2 linked regions of the Caulobacter sp. FWC2 genome follow. The protein of the gene in region 2 interacts with the protein of the main gene of each other region in a pairwise test. Links are inferred from orthologs where the notes say so. Each region holds a gene or a part of one and is shown on either strand. Other genes may lie near its edges. The genes, in order: gyrA and gyrB.

Region 1 (9,539 bases), 3.1 Mb from region 2 along the record:
TCCTTTTCCAGGATGGCGACCCGTTCATCCAGCGAGAACAGCGGCCCCTTGCCGATGTTCACCGCTACCCCGATCACCAGCTTATCGACCAGTTTCACGGCCCGACCGATGATGTCGAGGTGACCATTGGTGACCGGATCGAAGGTCCCCGGATAAAGCCCAACCCGCATGCAGCCCCCTTCGTCTAAGGGTTCGAGGGTTTACGGGGTCTCGTCCGCCCCGCTGTCCTCGCCCTGGTTGTCGTCTCCGCCGGAATCGGCGAGGCGCTCGACGCTGACGACATGCTCGTCCTGCGCGGTGCGGAAGATGGTTACGCCCTGAGTATTCCGCGCCGCAACACGAATTTGCGAGACGGGCACTCGGATGAGCTGCCCCTGGTCGGTCACCAGCAGGATCTGGTCGCTGTCGTCGATCGGGAACGAGCCCACCAGACGGCCGCCACGCTTGCTGAGATCCTGAGCGGCCAAGCCCTGGCCGCCACGACCCGTGCGGCGGAAGTCATAGGCGCTGGTGCGCTTGCCGAAGCCTTCCGACGACACGGTCAGCAGGATTTCCTCGGCCGCGCCCAGTTCGGCGATGCGTTCTGGCGTCAGGGTGGTTTCGTCGCCGTCCTCTTCGCCCTCTTCCGCCGTGACGGGGGCATCATCGCCCTCTTCGCCGGCGGCGCGCAGCATGGCGCGCTGGTGCTTGAGATAGGCGGCGCGTTCGGCCGGGGTGGCGTCGACGCTGCGCAGGACGGCCATCGAGATGACGGTGTCGTCGCCCGCCAGCTTCACACCGCGCACGCCGGTCGAATCGCGGCTGGCGAACACGCGCACCTCGTCGACCGAGAAGCGGATGCAGCGGCCGGCCGCCGTGGTCAGCAGCACGTCCTGGTCGCTGTTGCAGACCGAGACGCCGACAATGCCGTCGCCTTCGTCCAGCTTCATGGCGATCTTGCCGTTGCGGCGGACGTCCACGAAGTCGCTGAGCTTGTTGCGCCGGACGCTGCCCGAGCGGGTGGCGAACATCACGTCCAGGCCGCCCCAGGTGGCTTCGTCCTCCGGCAGGGTCAGGATCGAGGTGATCGTCTCGCCCGGCTCGATCGGCAGCAGGTTGACGAACGCCTTGCCGCGCGAGTTGGCGGCGCCTTGCGGCAGGCGCCACACCTTCATCTTGTAGACCTTGCCGCCCGAGGTGAAGAACAGCAACGGCGCGTGGGTCGAGGCCGAGAACACGCGGGTGACGGCGTCCTCGGTCTTGGTGGCCATGCCCGACTTGCCTTTACCGCCCCGGTGCTGGGTGCGGTAGTTGGCCAGCGGCGTGCGCTTTACGTAGCCGCTCATGGTGACGGTGATGACCATGTCCTCACGGACGATCAGGTCCTCGTCTTCCATGTCGGCGTCGCCGTCGACCAGCTGGCTGCGGCGCGGGATGGCGAACCGCTCGCGGACCTCGACCAGTTCCTCGCGGACCACGGCCATGATGTTGGCGCGGTCGGACAGCAGGTCGAGATAGCCGCGGATGGCGTCGGCCAGGGCCGTGGCTTCGTTGCCGATTTCCTCGCGGCCCAGGCCGGTCAGGCGCGACAGCGTCAGGGCCAGGATGGCGCGGGCCTGCTCGTCGGTCAGGCGGATCAGGTCGCCCTCTTCCTTGAGCGTGCGCGGATCGGCGATCAGCTCGACCAGCGGCAGCATGTCGCCGGCTGGCCAGGCCTTGGCCACCAGGCGTTCGCGCGCCTCGGTCGGGTCCTTGGACGAACGGATGATGTGAATGAACTCGTCGATATTGGCGACGGCGATGGTCAGGCCGACCAGCACGTGGCCGCGATCGCGGGCCTTGCCCAGTTCGAACTTCGTCCGGCGGACGACGACTTCCTCGCGGAAGGTGACGAACAGCTGCAGCAGCTTGTGCAGGCCCATCTGTTCCGGGCGACCGCGGTTCAGCGCCAGCATGTTGACGCCGAACGAGCTCTGCAGCGCCGTGAAGCGGTACAGCTGGTTCAGGATCACCTCGCCCGAAGCGTCGCGCTTCAGCTCGATGACGATGCGCATGCCGTCGCGGTTCGACTCGTCGCGGATGTCGGAGATGCCTTCCAGGCGCTTCTCGCGGACCAGCTCGGCGATGTGTTCGACCAGATTGGCCTTGTTCACCTGATACGGAATTTCGGTGACGATGATGGCTTCTCGGCCCGCACGGATCTCTTCGACGCTGGCCACGCCGCGCATGATGACCGAGCCACGGCCCGTCAGCAGCGCCTGGCGCGGACCCGCGCGACCGATGATCTCGCCGCCGGTCGGGAAGTCGGGGCCCGGCACCAGGTCCAGCAGCTGGTCGGTGGTGACGTCGGGCTCGTCGATCAGCAGCAGGCAGGCGTCGATGATTTCGCCGAGGTTGTGCGGCGGGATGTTGGTGGCCATGCCGACGGCGATGCCGCCCGCGCCATTGACCAGCAGGTTCGGGATCCGCGCCGGCAGGACGGTCGGTTCCTGTTCCTTGCCGTCGTAGTTGTCGGCGAAGTCGACCGTGTCCTTGTCCAGGTCGGCCAGCAGCGACATGGCCGGCGGGGCCATGCGGCATTCCGTATAGCGCATGGCGGCCGGCATATCGCCGTCGACCGAACCGAAGTTGCCCTGGCCGTCGATCAGCACCAGGCCCATCGAGAACGACTGGGTCATGCGGACCAGAGTGAAATAGATCGAGGCGTCGCCGTGCGGGTGATATTTACCCATCACGTCACCGACCACGCGGGCCGACTTGACGTACGGACGTTCCGGCGTCTGGCCCTGCTCGTGCATCGAGAACAGCACGCGGCGGTGCACCGGTTTCAGACCGTCGCGCGCGTCCGGCAGGGCGCGGCTGACAATCACGCTCATTGCATAGTCGAGATACGAACGACGCAGTTCGTCCTCGATGTTGATGGGCGCTACGTCCCCGCCCGAAGCATCAGGGGGGAGAGTTTTTTGGTCGTCGCTCAAGGGGATTTATCGCCGTCAGAATCGGACACGGAACCGTTGAAAACAGTTAGCATTGGGTTGGGGAAGGCGCCACCTTTCCGGCCGCTGCATCCCCTCTGTTGGCTTGAATTCGAAGGAAAAACGCATGATCCGCTTCCCCGCTGCGACCACGCTCGCCCTCGCCGCCATGATCGCCGCTTCGTCCGGCGTCGGCGCCGCTTGGGCCCAGACCGCCGCGACCGCCGTGGTGAAGACCGGTGACGGCGAGGACGCCGGCGTGGTCACGCTGACCGAGGCGCCGCACGGCGTGCTGCTCAAGCTGGAATTGAAGGGCCTGACGCCGGGCTGGCACGCGGTGCACTTCCACGAAAAGGGCGACTGCGGCGCGCCGGACTTCAAGTCGGCCGGCGCCCACGTCCACACGTCCGCCACCACGATCCACGGCCTGCTGAACCCGGACGCCAACGACAGCGGCGACCTGCCGAACGTCTTCGCCAACGCCGACGGCTCGGCCACGGCCGAGGCCTATTCCACCCTGGTGTCGCTGAAGGGAGCCGGCGGCCGCCCCGCCCTGTTGGACGCCGACGGCTCGTCGATCGTCGTCCACGCCAACCCAGACGACCACAAGAGCCAGCCGATCGGCGGCGCCGGCGCGCGCGCGGCTTGCGGCGTGTTCAAGTAAGGCTCTAGGCTTCCGCCACGGTTCTATTCGTGGCGGGAGATCCCATGCGTATCTGGCGGCTGTCGCTTCTCGCCGTTTTGCTGGCCGCGACGGCCGCCTGCCACGACTCCAAGACGTCCAAGGACGCCAAGCCGCCGGAAAAAGCGGTCGCCGCCACGCCCTCGCCATCGACAGAGCTCGTCTCGCTGGCCTGGAGGCCGACGAGCGGCGACCAGAACCTCCAGTCCTTCGAACTTCAGCTGACGGGCGCAGAGATCGCCTCCGTCTGCAACAAACCGCCCGGCTGGATCGTCGAGGGATCGGGCGCGGCGATCAAAGGCTATGCGACGGTCGGCGCCGGTTTCGTGGACGTCGAGCATCTGGACGACCTCGACGGCCTCTTCCTGATCAAGACTCACCCTGGCGAGGCGCTTGGCGTCAGCGGCAAGCTGCTCACGGGCGTCTATGCCGATGACGGTGGTCAGAGCGAGATCGCAGCGACCTCGGCGCTGCTGAAGCGCGAGCCCGCCGCCGAATGCCCGCCGCCTAAGGGTTAGCGCTTTCGACCAGGGCCTCGGTGGCCTTAGCGCGCTTCTCGGTCAGGGCCACCAAAGCGACGCCGACCATGGTCGCGCCGCCGCCGATCAGCAGCTGGGTCGTCAGCTTGTCGCCCAGGAAGAGCACGCCGATCGTGCACGAGACCAGCGGCGTCAGCAGGAAGTAGGGCGTCACCCGCCCGGCCTCGCGGCGCTGGACCAGCCAGAACAGCAGCGCGCTGGCTCCGATGGTCGAGACCACCCCGGCGAACAGCACGCACAGCCAGGCGATCGGCGGGGCGGCCTTCATTCGCTCGACTTGGCCGGTCTCGAACAGGGCCGAGAGGATAAGCAGCGCCGGTGCGGCGACCATCGCCGTCATGCCCTGCAGCTTCAGCGGCTTGATCCCAGGCGTCTTGCGCACCAGGACCGTGGCCACGGCCCAGCAAGCGCTGGAGAAGACGATCAGCAGGATCGCCGGCAGGTCACCCGCCCCGTGCGGATCCAGGCTCATCCAGGCCACGCCGACGAAGGCGACCATCAGCCCGACCACCGCCGGCGCGCGCATCGTCTCGCCCAGCATCCGCCAGGCGAAGATGGCCGTGAACGGGATCCATAGCTGGCTGGCCACGACCAGCGGGCTCAGAGCGTCGGCCATGCTGAAGGCGACATAGATCACGCCGAAATGGATCGGCCCTGTCATCAGCACGATGGTCAGCAGCTTCCTGGGCTCGGGAAACGGTGGCTTGACGAACGGGAACAGGAAAACCAGCGCCGCGCCAAACCGCAGGCCGCCCATCAGCATCGGCGGCAGGTAATGCGTCGCCACCTTGGCGGCGGCGTTGTTGATCCCCCAGGTCAGGATGATCGCCAGGATGGCGAGATACTCCACGACCGTCAGAGGGGATGACTTGGACGACATGACGGGGCTTGGACCATCCCGAGCCCCTCGGGTCAATGAAGCTTCAGGGGACGCCAACCACGTTCCGGACGGCGGCCGTCAGCAGATCAAGGTCCGCGTCCGGTGTCGTGAAGGCCGGGGTCAGATAGACGACCTTGCCCATCGGTCGTATCCACACGCCCAACTCGGCGAAACGCGCGCAGAGGTCGCTGACAGCCACAGGGGCATCGAATTCGACGACGCTGATCGCGCCGAGTGTTCGGACATCGACGACGCCCCTGCCGGCCCGGCATGGCGCCAGCCCTTCGGAGAGCACGGCCGAGACCCGCGCGACGTCCACCGCCCAGGTTCCATCCTCGAACAGGTCCAGCGAGGCGTTGGCCGCCGCGCAGGCCAGCGGATTGGCCATGTAGGTCGGTCCGTGCATCAGGGCCGCGCCCGGATCGTCGGACCAGAAGGCCTCGAACACCTTGCGCGAGGCAACCGCCGCCGACAGCGGCAGGGTCCCGCCGGTCAGGGCCTTGGACAGGGTGACGATGTCCGGCTCGATCCCCGCCGCCTGCATGGCGAATAGGGTTCCCGTGCGACCGAAGCCCGTGAAGATCTCGTCGAAGATCAGCAGCACGCCGTGCTTGTCGGCCAGGCGGCGCAGAGTCCGCAGCACGTCTGGCGAATGCAGCAGCATGCCGCCAGCGCCCTGGACCAACGGCTCGACCAGGATCGCCCCGATCTCGTGGCCGCGCTCGGTCAGCAACGCGTCGAGCGCCGCCTCGCTCGCAGCGTCGCGCGGCAGGTCGGCGATCACCTGTTCGGGCATGACGCCGGCGAACAGGCTGTGCATCCCCTCCTCCGGGTCGCAGACCGTCATCGTCGCCAGGGTGTCGCCGTGATAGCCGCCTCGGAAGGCCAGGAACTTGGTGCGACCTCGAACGCCCCGATTGATCTGGAATTGCAGCGCCATCTTCATGGCGATCTCGACCGAGACCGAGCCGCTCTCGGCGAAGAACACGTGGTTCAGGTCGCCCGGCAGCAGCCCGGCCAACCGCGCCGCCAGGCGATAGGCCGGCTCATGCGCCAGGCCTCCGAACATCACGTGCGGCATGGCCTCGATCTGCGCCCGCAAGGCGTCGGCGATGTGCGGATGGTTGTAGCCGTGGCAGGCCGTCCACCAGGACGCCAGGCCGTCGACCAGCTCGCGCCCATCGGCCAGCACCAGCCGCGAGCCCCGCGTGGCCACCACCGGCAGCGGCGGACGCGCGGTCTTCATCTGGCAATACGGACGCCAGACGTGCGGCGCGCCAGCGGTCAGCCAGGCTGGATCGGACATGACGGCGCTTTCCGTTTGCGGACTCGGGGCGCCTTGCCTATTCCCGCCCACCAGCCACGGCAAAGGGAAACGACATGCAGAGCCTCGACGCCTTCGCCGGCGAGAAGCTGGCCGCCCTGGACGCCAAGAGCCTGCGCCGCCGCCTCAAGCCCACCCGCCGCCACGACGGCGCCGTGGTCGAGCGCGATGGCAAGCGGCTGATCTCGTTCTCGTGCAACGACTATCTGGGCCTGTCCCACCATCACCTCGTTCGCGCGGCGGCGGCCGAAGCGGCGCTGAACTACGGCGCCGGCGCGGCGGCCTCACGCCTGGTGACCGGCGATCATCCGCTGCTGAGTGATCTGGAAAAGCGCCTGGCCCGCCTGAAGGGAACGGAGGCCGCCTGCGTCTTCGGCTCGGGCTATCTGGCCAATACAGGCACGATCCCGACCCTGGTTGGTCCCGGCGACGCGGTCTTCGTCGACGCCCTGGCCCACGCCTGCATCTGGAGCGGCGCGCAGCTGTCCGGCGCCAGGATCGTCAAGTTCGCCCACAACGACGTCGAGGACCTGGCGCGCCTGCTGAAAGCCGAGCGCCCGCTGGCCCGCCGCGCCCTGGTGGCCACCGACGGCGTGTTCTCGATGGACGGCGACATCGCGCCGCTCGATCGGCTGTCCGCGCTCTGCGCCGAGCATGACGCCTGGCTGCTCAGCGACGACGCCCACGGAGTCGGGGTGCTGGCGCAAGGCCGGGGCTCGGCGGCCCTGTTCCCGGATGCCGACATCCCCTTGCAGATGGGCACCCTGTCCAAGGCGCTCGGGTCGTACGGCGGCTATGTCTGCGGCTCGCAGGCGGTGATCGACCTGCTGAAGACCCGCGCCCGCACCCTGGTCTACGCCACCGGCCTGCCGCCAGCCTCGGCCGCCGCGGCCCTGGCGGCGCTGGACATCATAGAATCCGAGCCCGAACTGACCGAGGCGCCGCTGGCCAAGGCGCGTCTGTTCACCCGCCATCTCGGCCTGCCCGACGCCCAGAGCCCGATCGTGCCGGTGATCATGGGCGGCGCCGAGGCCGCCCTCGCCGCCTCGGCCGCGCTGGAGGCTCAGGGCTTCCTGGTCGTCGCTATCCGCCCGCCGACGGTGCCCGAGGGCACGGCCCGCCTGCGCCTGGCCTTCAGCGCCCAGCACGGCGACGCCGACGTGATCCGCCTGGCCAACGCTGTGGCGGCGCTGCGATGAAAGCTCTCTTCGTCGCCGGAACGGGAACCGACCTCGGCAAGACCCATGTCGCCTGCGCCCTGCTCCGCGCCGCTCAGGCGCGGGGTCTCTGTGTCGACGCCTTCAAGCCCGTCGTCAGCGGCTTCGATCCCGAAGCGCCCGAAACCAGCGACCCGGCCCGCCTCGCCGCCGCCATGGGACGCCCGAACGCCTGGGCGGAAATCTCGCCACGCCGCTACCGCGCGCCGCTGGCTCCGAACCTGGCGGCGCGACTGGAGGGCCACACCCTGGCCATGGCGGACCTGATCGCCGATTGCCGGACGTGGCTGGACGGCCGCGACACCGACTTCGCCCTCGTGGAAGGCGCTGGCGGGGTCATGTCGCCGATGACCGACGACGCCACCAATCTCGACCTGATGGCCACGCTCGCCCTGCCGGTCCTGCTGGTCGCCGGCAGCTATCTCGGCACGGCCAGCCACCTGCTGACCGCGCTGGAGGTGCTGCGGGCGCGGGGGCTCAAGGTGGTTGGGATCGTGGTCAGCGAAAGCCTCGACGCGCCGAACCTCGACCAGACCGTAGAGATGCTGAGGACCTTCGAGCGCCAGACGCCCATCGTCGTCGCACCGCGTGATCCGGACTGGAGCGCGGCCGAACTCGCCGACCTACTTCTCTAGCCGCGCCACGAGGCTGGACGTATCCCAGCGGTTGCCGCCCATGGCCTGCACCTCGGCGTAGAACTGGTCGATCAGGGCCGTGGCCGGCAGCTGGGCGCCGTTCGAACGGGCCTCGTCCAGGGCGATGCCGAGGTCCTTGCGCATCCAGTCGACCGCGAAGCCGAAGTCGAACTTGCCCTCGGACATGGTCGGCCAGCGGTTCTCCATCTGCCACGACTGCGCCGCGCCCTTGGAGATCGCCGCCAGCACGTCGTCGGTCGGCAGGCCCGAGCGCTTGGCGAAGTGCAGCGCCTCGGCCACGCCCTGGACGACGCCGGCGATGGCGATCTGGTTGCACATCTTGGTCAGTTGGCCGGACCCGACCTCGCCCATCCGACGGACGGCCTTGGCGTAGACCTCGATCACCGGCAGCACACGGTCATAAGACGCCTGGTCGGCGCCGACCATGATGGTCAGCTGACCGTTCTCGGCCCCGGCCTGACCGCCCGAGACCGGAGCATCGACGAAGGCGCAGCCATTCGCGGCCAGCAGCTCGGCCATCTCACGGGCGACCTTGGCCGAGGTGGTCGTGTGGTCAACGACCGTTACGCCCTTTTCCAGCGCTGGAAGGGCCTGCGCCAAGACGTCGCGGAGGTCGTCGTCATTGCCGACGCAGAGCAGCACGATCTCGGCGCCGGCCACGGCCTCGGAAATGCTCTCGAAAACTGTTCCGCCGTGCTTTTCAGCCCAGCGACGGGCTTTCTCGGCGGTGCGGTTGTAGACGTTCACCTCGTGGCCAGCGGCCTTCAGGTGGCCCGCCATCGGAAAGCCCATCACGCCCAGGCCGATAAACGCCGTCTTCATGCCGCTGCTCCCTCTAGAGAGGTCGGGATTACGCGCCAGACGGCGAGTTCGGCAACCCCATCTTAACGTCCTTTGGGCACGTTGCGGCGCATGGTTAAGCAGGCTTAAGCACGATGGCGGTCAACAGCGAACAGCCGATCATCATCAAGAAGATCAAGAAGGGCGGCGGTCACGGACACCACGGCGGCGCCTGGAAGGTCGCCTATGCCGACTTCGTGACGGCCATGATGGCCTTCTTCCTGCTGATGTGGCTGCTGAACACGACCAGCCCCGAGCAGAAGCAGGGCATCGCCGACTATTTCGCGCCGGCCTCGATCTCGTCCACGACCAGCGGGTCGGGCGGCATCCTGGGCGGCACCTCGCTGGGCGACGACGGCGCCAAGGCCGACGGCAAGATGTCGGTCATCCAGCAGATGGCGCCCGAAGCGCCCGACAGCGTCACCAAGGACGGTCAGAGCACCAACA
Region 2 (9,385 bases):
AAGCGTTGGCCAGTTCGGCCGCCCGCCTCGGATCGGTGTGGGTATAGTCGATCGCGATCAGATAGGTCAGACCGGCGCGGCGAACCTTCAGCCCGCCCAGCACATTGTCGACAATGCGTTCGCGTAGGCGCTGTAACTCGATCGGATCCGTCGGCGCGCCCGTCGTGGGTGACGCCGCCTTCTTCAACGATGAGAACCAGGCCTTGGCACCCTTGGCCTTCGCGAGATTAGGGTTGAAGTAGGGGTCTTGCTCAAGCTTCAGGTCCTTGACGACACGCGCCGCCAGCGACCGCGACTTCAACACCTCGACCTCGGTATCGACCACGGAAGAATCCGCCGGCAGGCCCGAGAGCACCGCGCTCATATCAGTGACCTGTTCCTTGCGGACATCCAGCATCACCTGCGCCGTCGCCGTGTAGCGGGGTGTCTGCTGCAGGGTGAACAAGACCACCGCCGCAAACACGACCACCGCCACCGCCGCGAAGAGTCGGAAGCGTCGCCTGAACGTCGCGATCACGACGTTCAGGTCAAAAGACAACGCTCCGGTGTCATTCACCGGAGCGTTCGAAGTTTCAAAACCGGAGCCGTCCATGGGTACTCTCAGTAATCGGCAAACCTTGCCGTTTCGTGGACGTCGCTAGAACTGCAGCGCCACGGACGCAATCAGCTTGTTGTCCTTGAACGAAGATGCCTTGGCCGCGCCAGACGAGTCTTGCTTCAGGTAATTGTACGTCAGGAACAGGCCGACGCGACGGTTCAGCAGATAGGCCGCCGTCGCCGAGACGTTGTCGCGCTTGTCGCTGCGATCCACGCCCTTGTAGTTGTCCTTGCCGTGGGTGTAGGCGCCAGACAGCAGGACGTTACGCAGCAGTTCGTGGTCGATCGTGGCGCCGATATTGTTGGAAATGAAGCCCGCCGAACCCGTGGCGGTCGACTCTTCGATCGTGCGCGAACCGTTCAGGCCGACGGTCGTCAGCTGGGTCGGAAACCACTCCAGGCGCCCCGCCGCGTTGAAACCGCTGATGCTCTTGTAGAGCGCACTCTTGTCGTAGGACTGCTTCATGTAGCCGACCTGGAGGTCACCACGCACCAGATCGGACGCCTCGAAGTTGGCGCCGACACCCACAACATAGCCGTCCGACGAGCGATCCGTGGCGCCTTTGATGTCGTAGTCGCGCTTGTTGCCCGTGGCCGTCGCATAGACCGCCGTATCCGGACTGACCGCGTACTCGGCCTTGGCGCCGTAGGACAGTTCGTTGCGATCCCGCGTGTTCTGATTGAATGCAGCGCCCTGATCTTTGTAGTTGAAATCCTTGTCGTCCAGGCGGCCCGTCAGGCGCAGACGATTGAATTCCTTCACCGCGGTCAGGTTGGTGGTGGTGATGTTGTACTTGACCGGCTTGGGCGTCGCACCGGCGGGTGTACCAGCCGTGATGGCCGAACGCGGTTCGATCAGATTCTGGTACTGGGCAGAGCCCGAAACGTTCGAGCCGCGCACCACATCAATGCGGCCGTTCGCAGCGAGTGTGTATTCTTGGGTGTTCTCGGTCTTTTGATCGCCATAGCGAACCACATTGCCGCCGGCGAAGAAGCCGAGCGCGTTGCGCGACCAGTTCGAACGAACGGCCAGCTCCGGCTTCACGCGCCAGATGTTGTCGTCAATCTTACCCGCCGCCACGGCGTAGATATTGTCGTTATGTTCGAGATCGACGGTCACGCGCGGGTAAAGCGTGAAACCGCCGGCCTTCTGACCGCTCGCCTCGTAGTCGGGTCGCGGGCGCTGACGAACGGAAACGTTCTTGTCGCGCTTGAAGTTTGAACCGAGATCCTGCGCCTGAACAGCTTGTGGCGCGGTCAACGCGATACAGGCCGCAATGGCCGAGCACGTCAGAAGTCGCATAGCTTAATCCCCACCAGCAGGCGGTCGCCGCGCGTCGAGGCGCGCCAATCCGCCCGAATTTCAAATCTTAGCCGCAATAGGTCGCGATCACGCCCGCACAAGGGTCGAACACCGCCGGGGCAACCGTCGTCTGACCGCCCGAACCCGGAGGATTTGCCGTCGGAGGGTTGACCAGGTTGGGCGCGTCGCCCGTCGTCGTCGACGCGGTGATGATGGCGTTGATCTGCGCCACGACAGCGGCCCCAACCGCCGGCGGAACGGCGCCCGCCGCAACCGCGTCGTTGAGCGCGGCGCTGACGATGGACACCGGCGCCCCTGCGGCGATTGCCGCCTGCATGGCGGCCGCGACGGCGCTTTGGAGAATCGCGGACTGCTTCGCCTTGGCGGCGTCAACCTTATCCTGCGCGGCCTTTTTCTGGGCGGCGGTCGCGTTGGCTGGAAGCGCGTTCAAGGCGGCCTGAGCATCAGCGCCTTCCTTCTGAGCATCCACGAACGGTTGCGACTTGGTCGCATCCGTCACGGCCTTGGCGATCTGCGCTCGCACTTCAGCCCGCGTCGGCGCGGCGGCGTTCGCCACCGACAGGATGGTAATCGAACCCATCGAAAGCGGGGCAATCGCCATGATGGCGCCAAGCATCAAGGCGCGGATGCGGTTAGAAGCCATGATTGCTCCCTCCAATTGAACGGCGTCCCTTAGGACAACGTATATAAATGCTCTAGCCCGGATAAGGTGGTTTCGCCTTTTCCCGGCTACACCGTTCCCCGGAGATCACACTCAAGATGCGATCTAAACGTGAACACCACCTGGCCGATGGTTAGACTAGGAATGTGACGCGCGTATCGCTGTGCAGCAGACACACAGATGATCTGCTGAGTGTATGGTTAGGCTTAAACAACCATGTGCAGGCGCTAATGGCAATGCTGCACTGCGAGAATCTATGGATAATGCCGAGAATCTGACCGCTTTCGCGCAGCACGCGACTAAGTCGTCCGAATATTCCGCAGTGATCGGATCAAGACTAGGCGGCGGCGACCGCTACGACGGGAACTTGCCGCCGCTGAACCAGACATCCGTACCAGCCCAGGCCGGCATAGGTTTCGTAGCCGGGCGTCAGCGCGTAGCCGACCGTGATGTCGCCGTCGGCGTAGCTGCCCATCGCGCCACTGGAGATATCCAGCGGGAAGATCTCGGTCAGGACGCCGTGATTGTCGGAAGAGGCCAGGACTCGGCCCTTCTGGTCCAGAAGCAGGACACGCGAGCGGCCGCGCTCCTCGGACGTCAGGCGAACCCCATCCACCACGGCCTGGGCCTGGGGCCGCCAGTCGAAATGGACGCCTAGCACGCCCAGGATCTTGCCCTTGGCCTGACCGCCCTCGCGAATGGCCGTGGCGTAGGTGGCGACAGGCGCGTCGCCCAGGGCGCGGGCCTTTTCGATGTCGCAGGCCACGAAGTCGTCGCCGGTGGAAGTGCGCATGCCATCGCGGAACCACTTGGCGTCGGCGACGGACTGGCCGATGACGCCGGGATACTTGCCGGGCCGGCCGTTGGCGACCACTCGTCCCTTGGTGTCGCAGATCCATAGGTCGAGATAGACGGTGTAGGCGTCGAGGATCACGCCCAGGCGCTCGCTGGCGTAGCGGCTGGCGCCGGGATCGGCGTCCGCCAGGCAGGCGACCACGGCGGAGTCCGTCGCCCACCAGCGGACGTCGCAGGTGCGTTCATAGAGATTGCGGTCGACGATTTCGATGGCGTTCAAGGCCAGATCGGCCAGGCGCTGGCCGCGCATGTGGCCCAGGATCGCTCCGCCGATGGCCGACAGCTCGTCGAGATCGGCGCGCACCTGGCTCTCCAGGGCGGCCGCCACGGCGTCGATTTCGGTGGAGATCTTTTTGAATTCCTCGGCGACGATGGCGAAGCCCTTGCCGGCCTCCCCGGCGCGCGCCGCCACGATCAGCGCGTTGATCGACAGCATCTTGGCCGCGCGATTGACCCGGGCGATTTCACCGATCTTCTCGCCCGCCACACTGGACAGACGCTCAGACAAATCCAGGATCCGTTCAGGACGAAGACTGGCGTCTTGTTCCATCACAGGTAAGCCCCCACGCAAAACTTCCGTCTAATCGACTCACTCTACGCAAGATGACGCCCTCGTCATCGTCGCGCGATGACACCCTGGGCCACACCCAAACCGCGACGGGCTTCGGTAACGAGAAAACGCCGGAACGCCCGTGATTTGGGCGCCCGGCGCTTAAAAAGCATCGCCTTCTATTGCGACCTAGACATCGACCTCGGCGTCCAGGGCGTTTTCCTGGATGAACTCGCGGCGCGGCTCGACCAGGTCGCCCATCAGGCGACTGAACATCTCGTCGGCGTCGTCGGCGTGGTTGACGCGAACCTGCAGCAGGGTGCGGGCCTCGACATCCAGCGTCGTCTCCCACAGCTGGTCGGGATTCATCTCGCCCAGACCCTTGTAGCGCTGGATGCTCAGCCCCTTGCGACCGGCGTCCATCACGGCGGCGATCAGGTCCATCGGCCCCCGGACGGTGGTCGACTTGTCCTTGCGGCGGAACACGGCCCGGCCCGAGAAGATCTCGGCGAGAGCCCCGGCCCGCTCGGCCAGGCGACGGGCGTCGGCCGCGTGCAGCAGACCGTCGTCCAGCACCACGCTTTCAGTGACGCCGCGGCGTGTGCGCTTGAAGACAAAGGCCGTGTCGTTGCGTTCGCCGGTCCACGGGCCATCGCCTTCCTCGGCATAGAGGTCGAGGCGGGCCGCCGCGGCGGCGATGTCGGGCGTTTCGCCCAGCAGGCCCGCCAGGGCCGACTGCTCGATGGCGAACGACGGCGCGCGGGCGGCCAGGCGATCGATATTGCCCTTGGCCTGGCGGCACAGCTGCACCAGGGCCAGCAGGTCCTGGCCGGTGCGGCGCTCGCCCGAGGGCAGGTCCAGCTCGGCCCCGTCGACGCCCTCGTCGATCAGGAAGGCGTCCATCTCGCTGTCGTCCTTCAGATAGCGCGAGGACTTGCCCTTGGCGGCTTTGTAGAGCGGCGGCTGGGCGATGTAGATGTAGCCGCGCTCGATCAGCTCCGGCATCTGCCGGTAGAAGAAGGTCAGCAGCAGGGTGCGGATGTGGGCGCCGTCGACGTCGGCGTCGGTCATCAGCACGATCTTGTGGTAGCGCACCTTGTCCGGGTTGAAGTCGTCGCGGCCGATGCCAGCCCCCAGGGCCGTGATCAGCGTGCCGATCTGGTCGGACGACAGCATCTTGTCGAAGCGGGCGCGCTCGACGTTCAGTATCTTGCCGCGCAGCGGCAGGACGGCCTGGTTGTCGCGATTGCGGGCCTGCTTGGCCGAGCCGCCGGCCGAGTCACCCTCGACGATGAAGATCTCGGACTTGGCCGGGTCGCGCTCGGAGCAGTCGGCCAGCTTGCCGGGCAGTGACGTAATATCCAGCGCGCTCTTGCGGCGAGTCAGTTCGCGGGCCTTGCGGGCGGCTTCGCGGGCCGCGGCGGCTTCGGCGATCTTGGAAACGATAGCCCGGGCTTCGGCCGGATGCTCCTCAAACCACGTGGCCAGGCCTTCTTGCACCAGGCCTTCGACGGCAGGGCGCACTTCGGACGAGACCAGCTTGTCCTTGGTCTGCGAGCTGAACTTCGGGTCCGGCACCTTGACCGACAGCACGCAGGTCAGGCCTTCGCGGGCGTCTTCGCCGCCGACGCTGACCTTTTCCTTCTTGGTGATGCCCGAGCTCTCGGCATAGCCGGTGATGATCCGGGTCAGGGCCGCGCGGAAGGCCGACAAGTGCGTGCCGCCATCCCGCTGCGGGATGTTGTTGGTGAAGCACAGCATCTGCTCGTGGTAGCTGTCGTTCCACCACAGGGCGAGGTCGACCTCGACCTTGTCCTTGACGCCGCGCACCGAGATCGGGGCCTTGAGAAGCGGGGTCTTGACCTTGTCCAGGTGGCGGACGAAGGCCTCGATGCCGCCGTCATAGTGCAGCTTTTCTTCCCACGGCTCGGCGTCGCGCAGATCGCGGAAATAGATCGTCACGCCCGAATTCAGGAAGGCCAGCTCGCGCAGCCGGTGCTCCAGGGTCTTCCGGTCGAATTCGATGAACGCGAAGGTCGATCGCGACGGGAAGAAGGTCACTTCCGTGCCCGACAGCAGTTCGCCGGCCTTCGGCCCGTCCTCGCGCATCGGCGAGTCGCCGGTGACCTTCAGTGAGGTAACCGCGTCGCCGCGCTCGAAGCGCATCTGGTGGGCCTTGCCGCCCCGGTGAATCTTGAGCTCCAGCCAGTCCGACAAGGCGTTGACGACCGAGACGCCGACGCCGTGCAGGCCGCCTGAGACCTTGTAGCTGTTCTGGTCGAACTTACCGCCGGCGTGCAGCTGGGTCATGATGACCTCGGCCGCCGAGACGCCTTCGCCTTCGTGCATGTCGACCGGGATGCCGCGACCGTCGTCGGTGACCGTCACCGAGCCGTCGGCGTTGAGGATCACCTGGACCTTGGTGGCGTGACCGGCCAGGGCCTCGTCGATGGCGTTGTCGACCACCTCGTAGACCATGTGGTGCAGGCCCGAGCCGTCGTCGGTGTCGCCGATGTACATGCCAGGGCGCTTGCGGACGGCGTCCAGGCCCTTCAGGACCTTGATCGAATCCGCGCCGTACTGGGCGGCGGCTTCTTCGGTGGTCATTTCGGGGGCCGACACTTCGGGAACTTGGTCTTCGGTGTTCTCGGTCATTCGTCTTCCAGGGTGGTCAGGCCGGCATCGCCCACGCGAACGCCTAGCGCCCGACCCTTGAGATGGTCGAACAGCGACTCGTCCGTGCCGGTGAGGAAGGCCTGGAGCTTGAGCGCTGTGAGTTCGTCGGCCAGGGCTGCTCGACGGGTAAGGTCGAGATGCGCGGCGACTTCGTCGAGCAATATTACAGGATTCGGCGCGGATTCCGCACGCGAAAGTCGCGCTGCTTGGGCCAAAACCAGGTTCAAAATCAGGGCTTTTTGCTCCCCGGTGGAGCATTCCGCAGCCGGACGGTCCTTCTCGACGTGGAAGATGGCCAGATCGCCTCTGTGAGGGCCGGTCAAGGCGCGTCCGGCGGCCCCGTCGCGGGGGCGTGCGGCGGCCAGGGCGGCGGCCAGACGCTCCTCGATTTCCGCGAACGGGACCTCGTCCAGCGCCATCTTCTCCCACTCGCCGGTGAGCGTCAGGCGAGCCTGCGGGAACGGCCGGTCGCCGCGTCCGTCGATCTCGTTCTGCAGGGCCAGCAGCGTGCGAGCGCGGGCCTGGCTCAGCAAGGCGCCGGACTCCGCCAGCCGGGCCTCCAGGGCGTTCAGCCAGGTTGCGTCCGGCGCGCGACCGGCCTCGGCCGCATCGGTCAGCAGCCGCATGCGCTCGCGCTGGGCCTTGTCATAGGCGTTGGCGTTGGCCGCATGGCCAGGCTCGCCAGCGAAGACCAGCCGGTCGAAGAACCGCCGACGCTCGGAGGCGGCTTCCAGAAACAGGCGATCCTGGGCCGGCGTCAACCAGATCGGCCGGACGAGGTCGGCCAGGCGGCCGGGCGAGACGGTCTCGCCCTCAATACGCACGGTGCGGCGGGCGGCCCCACCCTGTTCCACGCCGGTGCCGATGCGGAGGGGAGCATCCTCACCGGACTCGACCTCGGCGGCCACGGCCCAGGCGCGGCCGACGGTCTCGCCGGGCATCCGCCGGCCGACTTCGGCCATGCTGGCGCCTCGCAGCCCCTTTCCGGGACTCAGCAGGCTGATCGCCTCGAGGAGGTTGGTCTTGCCGGCCCCGTTAGCCCCGAACAGGTAGACGCTACGCCCCTCGGTCTCGAGGCTGGCGCGCTCGTAGGAGCGGAAGTCCGTCAAGGTCAGGGAAAGCAAAGCGGCCGACGCCATGGCGCGTTCTTAAGCGGTGTCGCCGGCCGAAGCTACTCAGCCCATCTTGTAGCCGCAGAGCTTGTTGCCATCCAGGTCGCGGAAATAGGCGAAATAGACCTTGGGCATCCGCGCGCCCGGCGCGCCCTCGTCCGTGCCGCCCAGCTCCAGCGCCTTGGCGTGGAAGGCATCGACCTCCTCGACCGTATCGAAAGCGAAGCCGCCCATCATGCCGTTGCCGATGCAGGCCGGATTGCCGTCGTACGGACCCAGCACCCCGAACATGCAGCCATCACCACGATAGAGGCGGCCGCCGGACGGGTGCTCGAACAACGGCTTCATGCCGATCGAGCCCAGCAGGCCGTCATAGAAGGCCTTGGCCTTCTCCAGGTCGTTCGAGCCGACCGTCACGTAGTTAATCTTAGCCATGAGCACCTCCCGTTTTCTTGGAAAACGGACATTAGCGCGCTTATAACCAATCGCAATATGACCCTACGGCAGAGGGCGTCGTGGGCAATGTCGACCCCCGCCCCACGATGCCTCCGCAGTGCGCCAGACAGCAGAACGGGCGCCGAAGCGCCCGCTCTTCGTTCCTCAGGACTCCATCGCGAGATCAGACCCGCAGCGGCATCAGCACGTACTTCACGCCCGGGTCGACCGGATCGACCACCAGGGTCGGGCTGGCCGGGTCGGCGAAGCGGAACTCGGCGATCGGTCCGCCGATCTGGCCGCAGACGTCCAGCAGGTAGCGGGCGTTGAAGCCGATCTCGAAGGGCTCGCCGTCGTAATCAACCTCGACCTCTTCCACGGCCTGGCCGGCTTCCATGTTGCGGACGGTCAGGGTGATGCGGCCCGGCTCGATGGCCAGCTTCACAGAACGGCTCTTCTCGGCCGAGATGGTGGCCACCCGGTCGACAGCCTTGGCGAACAGGTCGTTGTCCAAGGTCAGGATCTTGGCGTTGTCGCGCGGGATGACGCGCAGATAGTCCGGGAAGGCGCCGTCGATGACCTTGGACGTCAGGGCGGCCTGGCCAAACTCGAAGCGGACCTTCTGGGGCGAAAGCTGCAGGTCGACCGTCTCGCCGGCCGATTCCATCAGGCGGCGGGCTTCTGCGATGGTCTTGCGCGGGATGATCACGCCCGGCAGGCCGGCAGCGCCTTCCGGCGCCGGCATCTCGGCCAGGGCCAGGCGGTGGCCGTCGGTGGCCACGGCGCGCAGCTTGGTCTCTCCGCCTTCATTGACCGTGTGGACGTAGAGGCCGTTCAGGTAATAGCGGGTCTCTTCGGTCGAGATCGCGAAGCGGGTCTTGTCGATCAGGCGGATCAGCTCGTTGGTGTCGACCGCGATCCGGCTGGAGAGGCCGTCGCTGCTCATCACCGGGAAGTCGCCGGCCGGCAGCACCGGCAGGTTGAAGCGCGAGCGGCCCGCCTGGATCACCAGGCGCGGATCGTCGCCGCTGAAGCTCAGCGAAACGTCGGCGCCGTCGGGCAGCTTGCGGACGATTTCATACAGGGTGTGGGCCGGCGCCGTGATCTGGCCGGGCACGTCGATCTGGGCGAAGCCCTCGTCGATGATCTCCATGTCCAGATCGGTGGCCGAGAAG

The links.
Region 1: the proteins of gyrB (region 2) and gyrA interact in binary tests that used the Escherichia coli proteins (3 or more experiments, as listed by UniProt). The link is inferred for Caulobacter sp. FWC2 from one-to-one orthologs.

What each region holds. Positions count from the first base shown.
Region 1 is NZ_PEBF01000001.1:1,899,521-1,909,059, reverse strand. What follows is about bases 1-3,287. They hold gyrA (DNA gyrase subunit A), read right to left. Parts: upstream 2,958-3,287; coding sequence 201-2,957; downstream 1-200. Other genes in these bases: CSW62_RS09305 (superoxide dismutase family protein), read left to right, coding at 3,082-3,287; coaD (pantetheine-phosphate adenylyltransferase), read right to left, coding at 1-170. Also shown: more of CSW62_RS09305, read left to right, coding at 3,288-3,618; CSW62_RS09300 (hypothetical protein), read left to right, coding at 3,663-4,154; CSW62_RS09295 (DMT family transporter), read right to left, coding at 4,144-5,055; CSW62_RS09290 (adenosylmethionine--8-amino-7-oxononanoate transaminase), read right to left, coding at 5,099-6,361; bioF (8-amino-7-oxononanoate synthase), read left to right, coding at 6,436-7,578; bioD (dethiobiotin synthase), read left to right, coding at 7,575-8,231; CSW62_RS09275 (NAD(P)-dependent oxidoreductase), read right to left, coding at 8,220-9,176; CSW62_RS09270 (flagellar motor protein MotB), read left to right, coding at 9,188-9,539. UniProt on the Escherichia coli protein: A type II topoisomerase that negatively supercoils closed circular double-stranded (ds) DNA in an ATP-dependent manner to maintain chromosomes in an underwound state.
Region 2 is NZ_PEBF01000001.1:4,959,354-4,968,738, forward strand. Bases 3,910-7,042 are described here. They hold gyrB (DNA topoisomerase (ATP-hydrolyzing) subunit B), read right to left. Parts: upstream 6,643-7,042; coding sequence 4,177-6,642; downstream 3,910-4,176. Other genes in these bases: recF (DNA replication/repair protein RecF), read right to left, coding at 6,639-7,042. Also shown: CSW62_RS23370 (polysaccharide biosynthesis tyrosine autokinase), read right to left, coding at 1-592; CSW62_RS23375 (outer membrane beta-barrel protein), read right to left, coding at 638-1,900; CSW62_RS23380 (hypothetical protein), read right to left, coding at 1,968-2,564; more of recF, read right to left, coding at 7,043-7,802; CSW62_RS23400 (VOC family protein), read right to left, coding at 7,839-8,210; dnaN (DNA polymerase III subunit beta), read right to left, coding at 8,395-9,385. UniProt on the Escherichia coli protein: DNA gyrase negatively supercoils closed circular double-stranded DNA in an ATP-dependent manner to maintain chromosomes in an underwound state.